Regions from separate parts of the Brevibacterium ihuae genome, predicted to be linked through region 1. Evidence: predicted binding sites of a transcription regulator. Region 1 holds the regulator's gene; each other region holds the start of a gene.

Evidence for each region. Region 1 encodes HspR, which represses chaperone genes until heat shock. Its sites were predicted from a motif close to AAGTTGAGTCNNNNNGACTCAACTT; they were not measured.
Region 2: a site for HspR is predicted at 1,687-1,711, ahead of C1A17_RS02170 (Hsp20/alpha crystallin family protein). Genes of this name have one in related genera too.
Region 3: a site for HspR is predicted at 1,377-1,401, ahead of clpB (ATP-dependent chaperone ClpB). Genes of this name have one in related genera too.

The regions. Positions count from the first base shown of each region.
Region 1 covers NZ_FXWZ01000003.1:693,552-696,820, reverse strand. Annotated here, with positions in the region: gene C1A17_RS08515 (nucleotide exchange factor GrpE) at 1-238, shown strand, start outside; gene C1A17_RS08510 (DnaJ C-terminal domain-containing protein) at 441-1,466, shown strand; gene C1A17_RS08505 (heat shock protein transcriptional repressor HspR) at 1,532-2,005, shown strand; gene C1A17_RS08500 (maleylpyruvate isomerase N-terminal domain-containing protein) at 2,027-2,809, opposite strand; gene C1A17_RS08495 (DUF3618 domain-containing protein) at 2,913-3,269, opposite strand, start outside.
Region 2 covers NZ_FXWZ01000002.1:476,121-479,389, reverse strand. Annotated here, with positions in the region: gene C1A17_RS02180 (class I SAM-dependent methyltransferase) at 1-15, shown strand, start outside; gene C1A17_RS02175 (quinone oxidoreductase family protein) at 72-1,061, shown strand; gene C1A17_RS02170 (Hsp20/alpha crystallin family protein) at 1,172-1,654, opposite strand; gene C1A17_RS02165 (AEC family transporter) at 1,755-2,687, shown strand; gene C1A17_RS02160 (DUF418 domain-containing protein) at 2,781-3,269, shown strand, end outside.
Region 3 covers NZ_FXWZ01000003.1:1,383,891-1,387,159, reverse strand. Annotated here, with positions in the region: gene clpB (ATP-dependent chaperone ClpB) at 1-1,318, opposite strand, end outside; gene C1A17_RS11510 (LysR family transcriptional regulator) at 1,534-2,424, opposite strand; gene C1A17_RS11505 (YeiH family protein) at 2,496-3,269, shown strand, end outside.

The DNA.
Region 1 (3,269 bases):
GTCCGGTCCGTTCGAGACGCATGCGACGAAGCTCGTCGCGTCGCTCGAGAAGATCGGCGTCGTCCAGTTCGGCGAGCCGGGCGAGGAGTTCGACCCGAACATCCACGAGGCGCTCATGCAGCAGCCCTCCGACGAGGTCGACACCGCCACGGTGTTCCTCGTCATGCAGCCGGGCTACCGGATCGGCGATCGCGTGATCCGGGCCGCCCGGGTGGGCGTCCAGGCACCTGCCGAATGATCCGCTCCCGAGGTGCCCGCCGACCGCAGCCCCCGCCCCGAGCGGAGCGGGGCGCGCGGACCAGCGGCGCACCTCGGGCACGGGCCCGGCGGCAGGAGGCTCCGCCGCCTGCCGCTCGGCACGTGAGGAAGAGAACGACACCCATGCCAGACCACCATGACCGGATCGACGCGAGCGTGAGCTCACAGGAAGGAGGTGCCAGGTGAACACGGGACCTCAGAACGAATGGTTCGACAAGGACTACTACGCGACCCTCGGCGTCTCCAAGGACGCCACGGACGCGGAGATCAAGAAGGCCTACCGCAAGCTGGCCCGCAAGTACCACCCGGACACCAACCCGGGCGACGCCGCGGCCGAGGCGCGGTTCAAGGAGATCAGCCAGGCCAACCAGGTGCTCTCCGACAAGGAGACCCGCGAGCAGTACGACCAGGTCCGCGCGATGGGCCGCGGCGCCCGCTTCTCCGCGGGCTCCGGCGGCGGGGGTCAGGCCGGCGGGTTCGAGGACATCTTCTCCGGTCTGTTCAACACCGGCGGCAATGGCCGCCAGTACCCCCGGTACACCACGCGGGACGGCGGCCAATCGCCCTACGGCGACGTGCCCCCGGACCTCGGCGACCTGTTCGGCGGATTCGGCGGTCAGTCGCCCTACGGCGGCGGGTTCTCGACCGGCCCCCAGAAGGGCGGGGACATCAAGGCGACGACCCGGCTGTCCTTCACCGAGGCCGCCAAGGGCGCCACGGTCAAGCTCCGGATGCCGTCGGGCAAGCCGCTGAGCGTCCGCACTCCCGTAGGGGTCAAGGACGGCCAGAAGATCCGCGTCAAGGGCAAGGGCAAGCCGAGCCCGAACGGCGGAGAGCACGGCGACGTCGTCCTCACCGTCAACGTAGACGCCCACCCGGTCTTCAGCCGCGACGGCGACAACCTCCGGATGGAGCTGCCGGTGACCTTCGACGAGGCGGCGCTCGGCGCCGAGGTCGAGGTCCCCACGCTCTCGGGCATGCCGGTGCGGATGAAGGTCCCGGCCGGCACCCCGTCGGGCCGGGTGCTGCGGATCCGCGGCAAGGGCATCGAGGGCAAGTCGCGCACCGGCGACCTGCTCGTCACCATCGAGGTCGCCGTGCCCCGGACGCTCAGCGCCGAGGCGAAGGAGGCCGTCGAGGCATTCAAGAAGGCGACCGCGGACGAGGACCCGCGCGCAGGCCTGTACTCGCAGGCGAAGTCGAGCTGAACCGATCCGCGAGGCAGAAGAGCCCCGGCGGACGATGACCCGATGAACGGAGGAGGTGGCGCACCATGGCGATCGGACGCACCGCAGCGGTCTACGTGATCTCGGTGGCCGCCGAGCTCGCCGGGATGCACCCGCAGACTCTGCGGCAGTACGACCGGCTGGGGCTCGTCGTGCCCGAGCGCGCCTCGGGCCGGGGTCGGCGCTACTCCGCGGCGGACATCGACCGCCTCCAGCTCATCCAGCGCCTGTCCCAGGACGAGGGGATCAACCTCGCCGGGATCAAGCGGATCCTCGAGCTGCAGCGCGAGGTCGAATCGCTCGGCGCGCACGCTCGGTCACTCGCCGAACGCCTCGACGCCGCACTCGCCGGCGGGGGCGGCAGGGTGTTCGCCGCCGGTGCCGCCGGGGATGTCGTGTCGATCGTGCACGGCACCCGCCCGGACCTCCGGATCGCGGGGGCGCTCGCCCCGGGCCGGTCCGCGCGGACCGATGCGCCGCGCGCAGGCGAGCTCATGCTCTATCGCCGCCGGCGGGCCTGAATCGGACCTGCACGCCCGGGCTCAGAGCCACGGGGGCGGTGCAGGCAGGTCCTCGGGGGTGGAATCGCCGCGGCCGCCCTTGTCGGAGTCGTCGGACACCGAGGCGGGCCATCCGCGACCGGTGAGATAGGACAGCACCTCGGCCGCTTCGCCCGTGACCTCGACCGGGGCCTCCGGGGCGGAGCCCTCCGCACCGTGGCGGATCACCCGGTCCGGGCCATCCGGCCGGTCGGTGAGGTGGATCCGGTAGTGGACGGGCTCGTCCCATCCGGCCCAGACCGCATCGACGTCGTCGAGCAGCCGGTCGACGACCTCGGCCGGGAAGTCCCGCGCCGTCATCCCGATACCGAGGTCGAGGCTGTGCATCCACACCTCGCGGGCGCGCAGCCACGGGATGTCCGCGGCCCGGATCGGGTCGCCGCGCCCGGACACGACCTCGGCGGCCCAGGCCTCGTCGGGCATGCCGTCGAACTCCTCGGTGAGGTCGTCGGCGACCTCGTGGGCGAGCGTGATCGCATCCGCGCCCGAGGTGTGGGCGACGCCCTCGGCGATCTGCTCGTCGCGCCAGGCGCGGGACGGGTACATCGGGTTCTCCTCGCCGGTCCGCGCCCATTCGAGGAGGCGGAGGAACCCCTCGGCGTTGTACGTGACGTGGAGGGCGACGTGCTTGCGGGTCCAGTCCGGCACGACGGACGGCTGGTCGAGGCCGTTGACCGACAGCTGGTCGAGCGCCTGGAGGTAGAAGGTCTCCCCGAGGAGGCGGAAGCCGAGGTCGCGTTCGAGGGCGTTCGTGTCGATGTCCATGTCTCTCACTCTAGTTCTCCGGGCCGTGCGCGGAGGGCCCGCGCGGTGAATGACGGAGCGCCCGCCCCAGACGTACCGGGGCGGGCGCTGCGTGCTCAGGCGATCACTGCTCGCGGGTCTGCTTGACCGACTCTCCCGAGGACTGCGCCTCGGACTTGAGGTGGTCGGCCTCGGACTGTGCGTCCGACTTCACCGTCTCGGTGCCCGACTGCGCCTGCGCCTTGACGCTCTCGGCCGCCTGCTTCGCGGGCTCCTGCATGTTCTGCCCCATGTCCTTGGCGACCTGCTGGGCCTCCTGCATGAGCGGCTGCGCGGCGTCCTTGGCCTGCACGGCGAGCTGCTGCTCCTGGCGCGAGGCCGGGATGAGCGAGCCGATGAGCCAGCCGGCGCCGAGCGCGATGACTCCGGCGGCGAGCGGGTTGCCGCGGGTGCCCTGCTTGATGCGGCCGGGCACCTGGGC
Region 2 (3,269 bases), on a different contig from region 1:
CCCCGGATCCGGTGATCCGCACCGCATCCGTGGGAGGATGAGGGCACGACCGAACCGAGGAGGAGAACACGATGCGCGGAGTCCTGTTGACCGAGCACGGCGGGCCCGAGGTGCTCGAGTGCACGGAGCTCGCGACCCCCGAACCGCGTCCCGGCCAGGTGCTCGTCGAACTGCGCACCGCCGGCATCAACCGGCGCGACGCGCTCATCCGCGCCGGCATCGGCCCCGGCTACCGCCCGCAGCTGCCCGTGATCCTCGGCTCCGACGGCGCCGGGATCCGGCGCGACACCGGTGAGGAGGTCGTCATCCTGCCCTCGCTCCGCTGGGGCGACGACGACCGCGTGCCCGGTCCGGACTACGCGCTGCTCGGCGGCGGCCCGGACGGCGGCACCTATGCCGAGCTCGTCGCGGTCGACGCCGACTGCCTGTTCCCCAAGCCGCGCCATCTCGCCTGGGCCGAAGCCGGTGCGCTGTCGCTGTCCGGTGTCACCGCCTACCGGGCCCTCTTCACCGTCGGGCAGCTGCGGGCCGGGCAGACGCTCGTCATCCTCGGCGCGGGCTCCGGGGTGTCGCTCATCGCCCTGCAGCTCGCCGTCAAGGCCGGTGCGCGGGTGGCGGTGACCTCGTCGAGCCGTGACAAGCTCAACCTCGCCCAGGAGCTCGGTGCGGCGGCCGGGGTCGACTACACCGAACCCGACTGGGAGCTGCGGCTCCGCGACGAGATCGGGGAGGCCGACCTCGTCCTCGACTCCGTCGGCTCGACCCTGCAGGAATCCGTGCACCTGCTCCGGCGCGGGGGAGCGGTGCTGTCGATGGGCGGGACCGGCGACAGCGGGATCGTCACCGATTTCGACATCCGGACCCTCTACCTCCAGCACAAGCGGGTGCTCGGCACGGTGATGGGCTCTCCGCGCGACTTCGCGGCCTTCCTCGCGATGGTCGCCGACGGCGACATCGATCCCGTCATCGATTCGGTCTATCCGCTCGACGAGGTCGCCGACGCGCACGCCCAGCTCGACTCGAACCTCCGCTTCGGCAAGATCGTGCTGACGACCGACTGAGCGCCTCCCGGGTCCGCCCGGACGCACGAGGTGAATGCAGCGAGGGGCACCGCATCATGCGGTGCCCCTCCGGTGCTCGGCGCTCATCCCCGGTGGGGGAGCGGCGGATCTCAGAGCGCGGTGCCGGTGCCCTGCTCGCCGGTGGTCGAATCGGTGCCGAAGCCCGTCTCCACCGTGGTGGAGCGACCCTCGGTGCGATTGTGCGCGACCGAGATCTTGCGCGGGCGCGCCTCTTCGGCGACCGGGATCGTGAGGAGCAGGACGCCGTCGGTGTAGTCGGCGGTGATCTGATCGAGCGCGATGCGGTTGCCGAGCGTGAGCTGCCGGGCGAAGGTCCCGGTGGGACGCTCACGGGTGAGCCACTTGATGTCCTGGGCGCCGGTGGCGGCGGTGCGCTCGGCGCGGACGGTGAGCGTGCGGTCCTGGACGTCGACGTCGATGCTCGCCGGGTCGACACCCGGCATGTCGATGCGGGCGACGAAGACCTCGCCCTCGCGGTAGAGGTCCATCGGCAGGGCCGCGGTGTTCGGGGTACGGGTGACCTCGGAGAAGAAGCGGTCGATGTCGCGGATCGGATCGAACTTGGCGGTCATTGCGTGTCCTTTCGGAGTTGCGGAGGTTCCTTACGTTGAGTCGAACACGCTCAAGTATGGAATCATTCCCGGCCGAGGACAATCTTCTAGAGTGAATCCCATGGGATTCACCGACATCGCCGCTGCGCTCGTGCCGGTGGCGGCCCTCATCGCGGTGGGCTTCGGGCTCCGTCGCACCCCGCTGTTCCGCAGCGAGGACTTCTGGGCCGGGGCGGAGAAGCTCGCGTACTTCGTCCTCCTCCCGACGCTGCTCTTCCGCAACATCGCCGCTGTCGACGTCTCCCGCTTCGATCTCGGCCCCCTCGCTCTCGCTCTCGTGCTGCCCACGCTCGCGGTCGGCGCGGTCCTCTGCCTCCTCCACCGGGTCCTTGCCGCCGATGCCGCGGCGTTCACCTCGGTGTTCCAGGGCGGCATCCGGTTCAACACCTACATCGGCCTGTCCCTCTCGGCGGCCCTCGTCGCCGGTGACGGTCTCGCGCTCGCCGCGATCGTCGGTGCGATCCTCGTGCCGCTCGTCAACGTCGCGTCCTCGCTCGTCTTCGAGCTCTTCCTCGTCGACAAGCACTCGTGGCTCTCGCTCGTGCGAACGGTCGTGCTCAATCCGCTCGTCCTCGGCTGTCTGCTCGGCGCGCTCGTCAACGTCCTGCCCATCGGGATCCCCGGTCTCGCGCTCGAGGTCCTCGACCCGCTCGCCGCCGCGGCGCTGCCGATCGGCCTCCTGTGCGTCGGCGCCGGCCTGCGACCGATCGCCGTCGGAGTCCACGCCCGGGGGATCGCGGTGGCCGCGGCCGTCAAGCTCCTCCTTCTGCCGGCGGCGACGGTCGCCCTGCTGCTCGCCCTCGGGGTGTCCGGCGACGCGGCCCGGGTGGGGCTCGTCTTCCAGGCGATCGCCACCGCGCCGAGCGCCTATGTCATGGCCCGCCAGCTCGGCGGCAACGCCCAGCTCATGGCGGCGATCATCGGTGTCCAGACCCTCGTGTCCATGGCCACCCTGCCGCTCGTCCTCGGCGTCGGCTTCCGGCTCCTCGGCTGAGCCCGATCCGCAGGCGTGTACCGGGGCTAGACTGCGGGGGAGCCCTCCCGCCGGTCCACTGCCGGCGGATCCCCCTCAGAGAGCCTGCCTGCCATGACTGCACCCGATCCCCGCACCGCTCCATCGCCCGCTCCGTCCCCCGGACCGTCGCGCGCCCTCGCACCCGACCTCGCCCGCGGCGTCATGCTCCTCTTCATCGCGATCGCCAACGTGTCCTGGTTCCTCTACGGGGGAGCGGTGCACCCCGCCGTCGTCCACCCGACCGACGGCGGCGTCCTCGACCGGGTGCTCGCCGCCGCCGCGATCCTCTTCGTCGATGCCCGCGTGTACCCGATGTTCGCCTTCCTCTTCGGCTACGGGATGGTGCAGTTCACCCGGTCTCGCACCGAGCGCGGCATCCCGGAACCCGTCGTCCGCCGGATGCTCGCCCGTCGCCACTGGTGGATGATCGCCTTCGGCTTCGTCCATGCCGCCCTCCTGTTCGCCGGCGACATCCTCGGGGCGTACGGTCTCGCCGGCCTCATCCTCGCGGCGATCTTCTTCCGGAGGACGGACAGGACCCTGAAGATCGTCGTCTGGGTG
Region 3 (3,269 bases), 690 kb from region 1:
CGACCGAGGCGGCGTCGCTCTCGCGCTCGAGAGCCATCTCCTCCATTTTGAGGCGGTCGACGGCCCGGGTGAGCTCGTCGATCTCGATGGGGGCGGAGTCGATCTCCATCCGCAGGCGGGACGCCGCCTCGTCGACGAGGTCGATCGCCTTGTCCGGCAGCTGACGGCCGGAGATGTAGCGGTTCGACAGGGACGCCGCGGCGACGAGCGCGGAGTCGGCGATCGTCACCTTGTGGTGCGCTTCGTAGCGCTCCTTGAGGCCGCGGAGGATCGCGATCGAGTCCTCGACGCTCGGCTCGCCGACGAACACCTGCTGGAAGCGGCGTTCGAGCGCGGGGTCCTTCTCGATGTTCTCGCGGTACTCGTCGAGCGTGGTCGCGCCGACGAGCCGCAGCTCACCGCGCGCGAGCATCGGCTTGAGCATGTTGCCGGCATCCATCGCGGAGTCGCCGGTGGCCCCGGCGCCGACGACGGTGTGGATCTCGTCGATGAACGTCACGACCTGGCCGTCGGAGGACTTGATCTCCTCGAGCACGGCCTTGAGGCGCTCCTCGAACTCGCCGCGGTACTTGGCGCCGGCGACCATGCCTGCCATGTCGAGGCTGATGAGCGTCTTGTTGCGGAGCGAGTCCGGGACGTCGCCGGCGACGATGCGCTGGGCGAGGCCCTCGACGACGGCGGTCTTGCCGACGCCGGGCTCGCCGATGAGCACCGGGTTGTTCTTCGTCCGGCGCGAGAGCACCTGGACCACCCGGCGGATCTCGGAGTCGCGGCCGATCACCGGGTCGAGCTTCCCCTCGCGCGCGGCGGCGGTGAGGTCGACGCCGTACTTCTCGAGCGCCTGGAAGGTGTCCTCGGGGTTCTCGCTCGTGACCTTGCGACCGCCGCGCACCTCCGGCAGCGCGGCGAGGAGGCCGTCGCGGGTGACCCCGTTGCGGCCCAGCAGGGAGCGAACCGGGCCGGAGTCGGCCGTGGCGGCGATGAGCAGGTGCTCGGTGGAGATGAACTGGTCGCCGAGGGCGGCCATCTCCTTCTCCGCGGTGGTGACGAGCTGGAGGCCGCTGCGGGAGAGGCTCGGCTGCGCCTGGTTGGTGCCGGACACGCTCGGCAGGCCGGCGAGGACCTGCTCGACCTCGGAGCGCACGGCGGCGGAGCTCGCGCCGAGATGCTCGAGGAGCGCGCCGGCGATGCTCTCCGGCTGGGTGAGCAGGGCGAGCAGGATGTGTGCGGGGTCGACCTGCGAGTGGCCCCGGTCCACGGCGTCCTTCACCGCGGCCGAGAGCACTTCCTGCGACTTCGTCGTGAACTGTGCGGTCATGGATGGTGTCCTTTCGAATCCGTGCCTTCTTCGGGCGTCTGATGGGACAACATCACCAGGGTTGAGTCTATTCCGCTCAAGTCTGTATCCGGACGGAAATTCGGTGCGCGGCGGCCGGATGTCGGGCACCGGCCGCCCGGGTGGGCAGATCGTGGCAGCTCCGGGAGGTGCGGGTGGCCCGGGACCGGACCGCTTCCGTCTCCTGTCCGGTTGCCTCAGGTCGCCCGGGCGACCTCGATGAGCGCCTCGGCGAGCGGGGTGGGGCGCGGCCCGCGCCACACCGCGCGGATCTCGCGGCCGAGGTCGAGGCCGACCACCGGGATCGCGATGAGATCGTCGCGCCGGAGCGGTCCGGAGATCACGAGCTCGCTCAGCACCGCGGGTCCCGCCCCGGCCGTGACGCTCGCGAGCACGGCGGCGTTGCTGCCCGACTCGAGCGCCGGCGGCACCGGATCGTGGGCGGCGAGCGCCTCGTCGAGCGTGACGCGCGTGCCCGATCCCGGCTCGCGGACGACGAGCGGCGTGGCCGCGAGCTCCGCCGGGGTGAGGCCAGCGGTGCGCTCGGCCCACGGGTGGGCGGGTGGCACGACGACCACGAGCCGGTCCCGGGCCACGACGCGGGTGCGGAGCTCCGGATGCGCGTGCGGGGTTTCGACGAATCCCAGTTCGCAGCTCCCGGAGGCGACGAGCTCGAACACGTGGGAGGAGTTGTGGACCCGGAGGCGCACCTCGGCCTCGGGGTGCCCGCGGCGCAGCTCGGCGAGCCACCCGGGCACGAGGTGCTCGGCGACGGTCATACTCGCCGCGAGGTCGAGGTGGGCGGCGCGCTCGGCCGACAGCGCCTGGGTGACGGAGACGAACTCGCGGCCGGCGGAGAGCACGCCGCGGGCCCAGTCGACGACGACCGCGCCTTCCTCGCTCAGTCGGGAACCGCCCGGCCGACGCACGAGCAGATCGACGCCGATCCGGCGCTCGAGCGCCCGGATCGCGCGACTCGCATTGGGCTGGGCCATCCCGACCGCACGGGCGCCGGCACCCAGGCTCCCGTGCTCACCGATCGCGGTGAGGAGCTCGAGGACCGCAAGGTCCGGCCAGCGCATCGTCATATCACCAGGATATGCCCGGATGCGGGAATCGGGTCTACCGGCGGCCTCCGGACTCAGAGAGGCTGGAACGCATGCCCTCGATCGCCCAGGCCCCGCACTCCCACGCCGGAGCGACCCGTCGCGTCGTCCCCGGTCTGGGGCTCGCCGCCGTCGGGGTCCTCGCGGCGCTCGGGATCGCCGCCCTCCTGCCGACGGTGAGCGTCCTGCTCATCGCGATCGTCCTCGGGATCCTCACCCGCAATCTTCTCCCCCTTCCCGAGCAGGTCGAGCCCGGGCTCGCCTTCGCCGCCAAGCGCCTGCTCCGGGCGGGCATCGTGCTGCTCGGGCTCCAGCTCGTGCTCGGCGACATCCTCGGTCTCGGCGCCGGGATCATCGTCACCGTCGTCGCGGTCGTCGCCGTGGGATTCGCAGTCACGCTGCTCGCCGGCCGGCTCCTCGGGCTGTCGGGGACGCAGACGCTGCTCATCGCCTCGGGGTTCTCGATCTGCGGGGCGGCCGCGGTGGCCGCGGTGGACGGCGTCGTGCGCACCGAGGACGAGGAGGAGGTCGTCACCGCAGTCGCGCTCGTCGTCGTCTTCGGCACGCTCATGATCCCCGCGCTCCCGCTCGCAGCGGCCGCCCTCGGCCTCGATGCGGATGTCACCGGACTGTGGGCCGGCGCCGCGGTGCACGAGGTCGCCCAGGTCGTCGCGATCGGCGGCACCCTGGGCGCGGCGGCCCTGAGCGCGGCCGTGCTCGTCAAGCTCGCCCGCGTCCTGCTCCTCGCGCCGGTGGTGCTCCTCGTCTCCGCCCATCGCCGCCGCACCCTCCGCTCGCGCGCGGACGGCGAGGCCGCGACCCTGCCG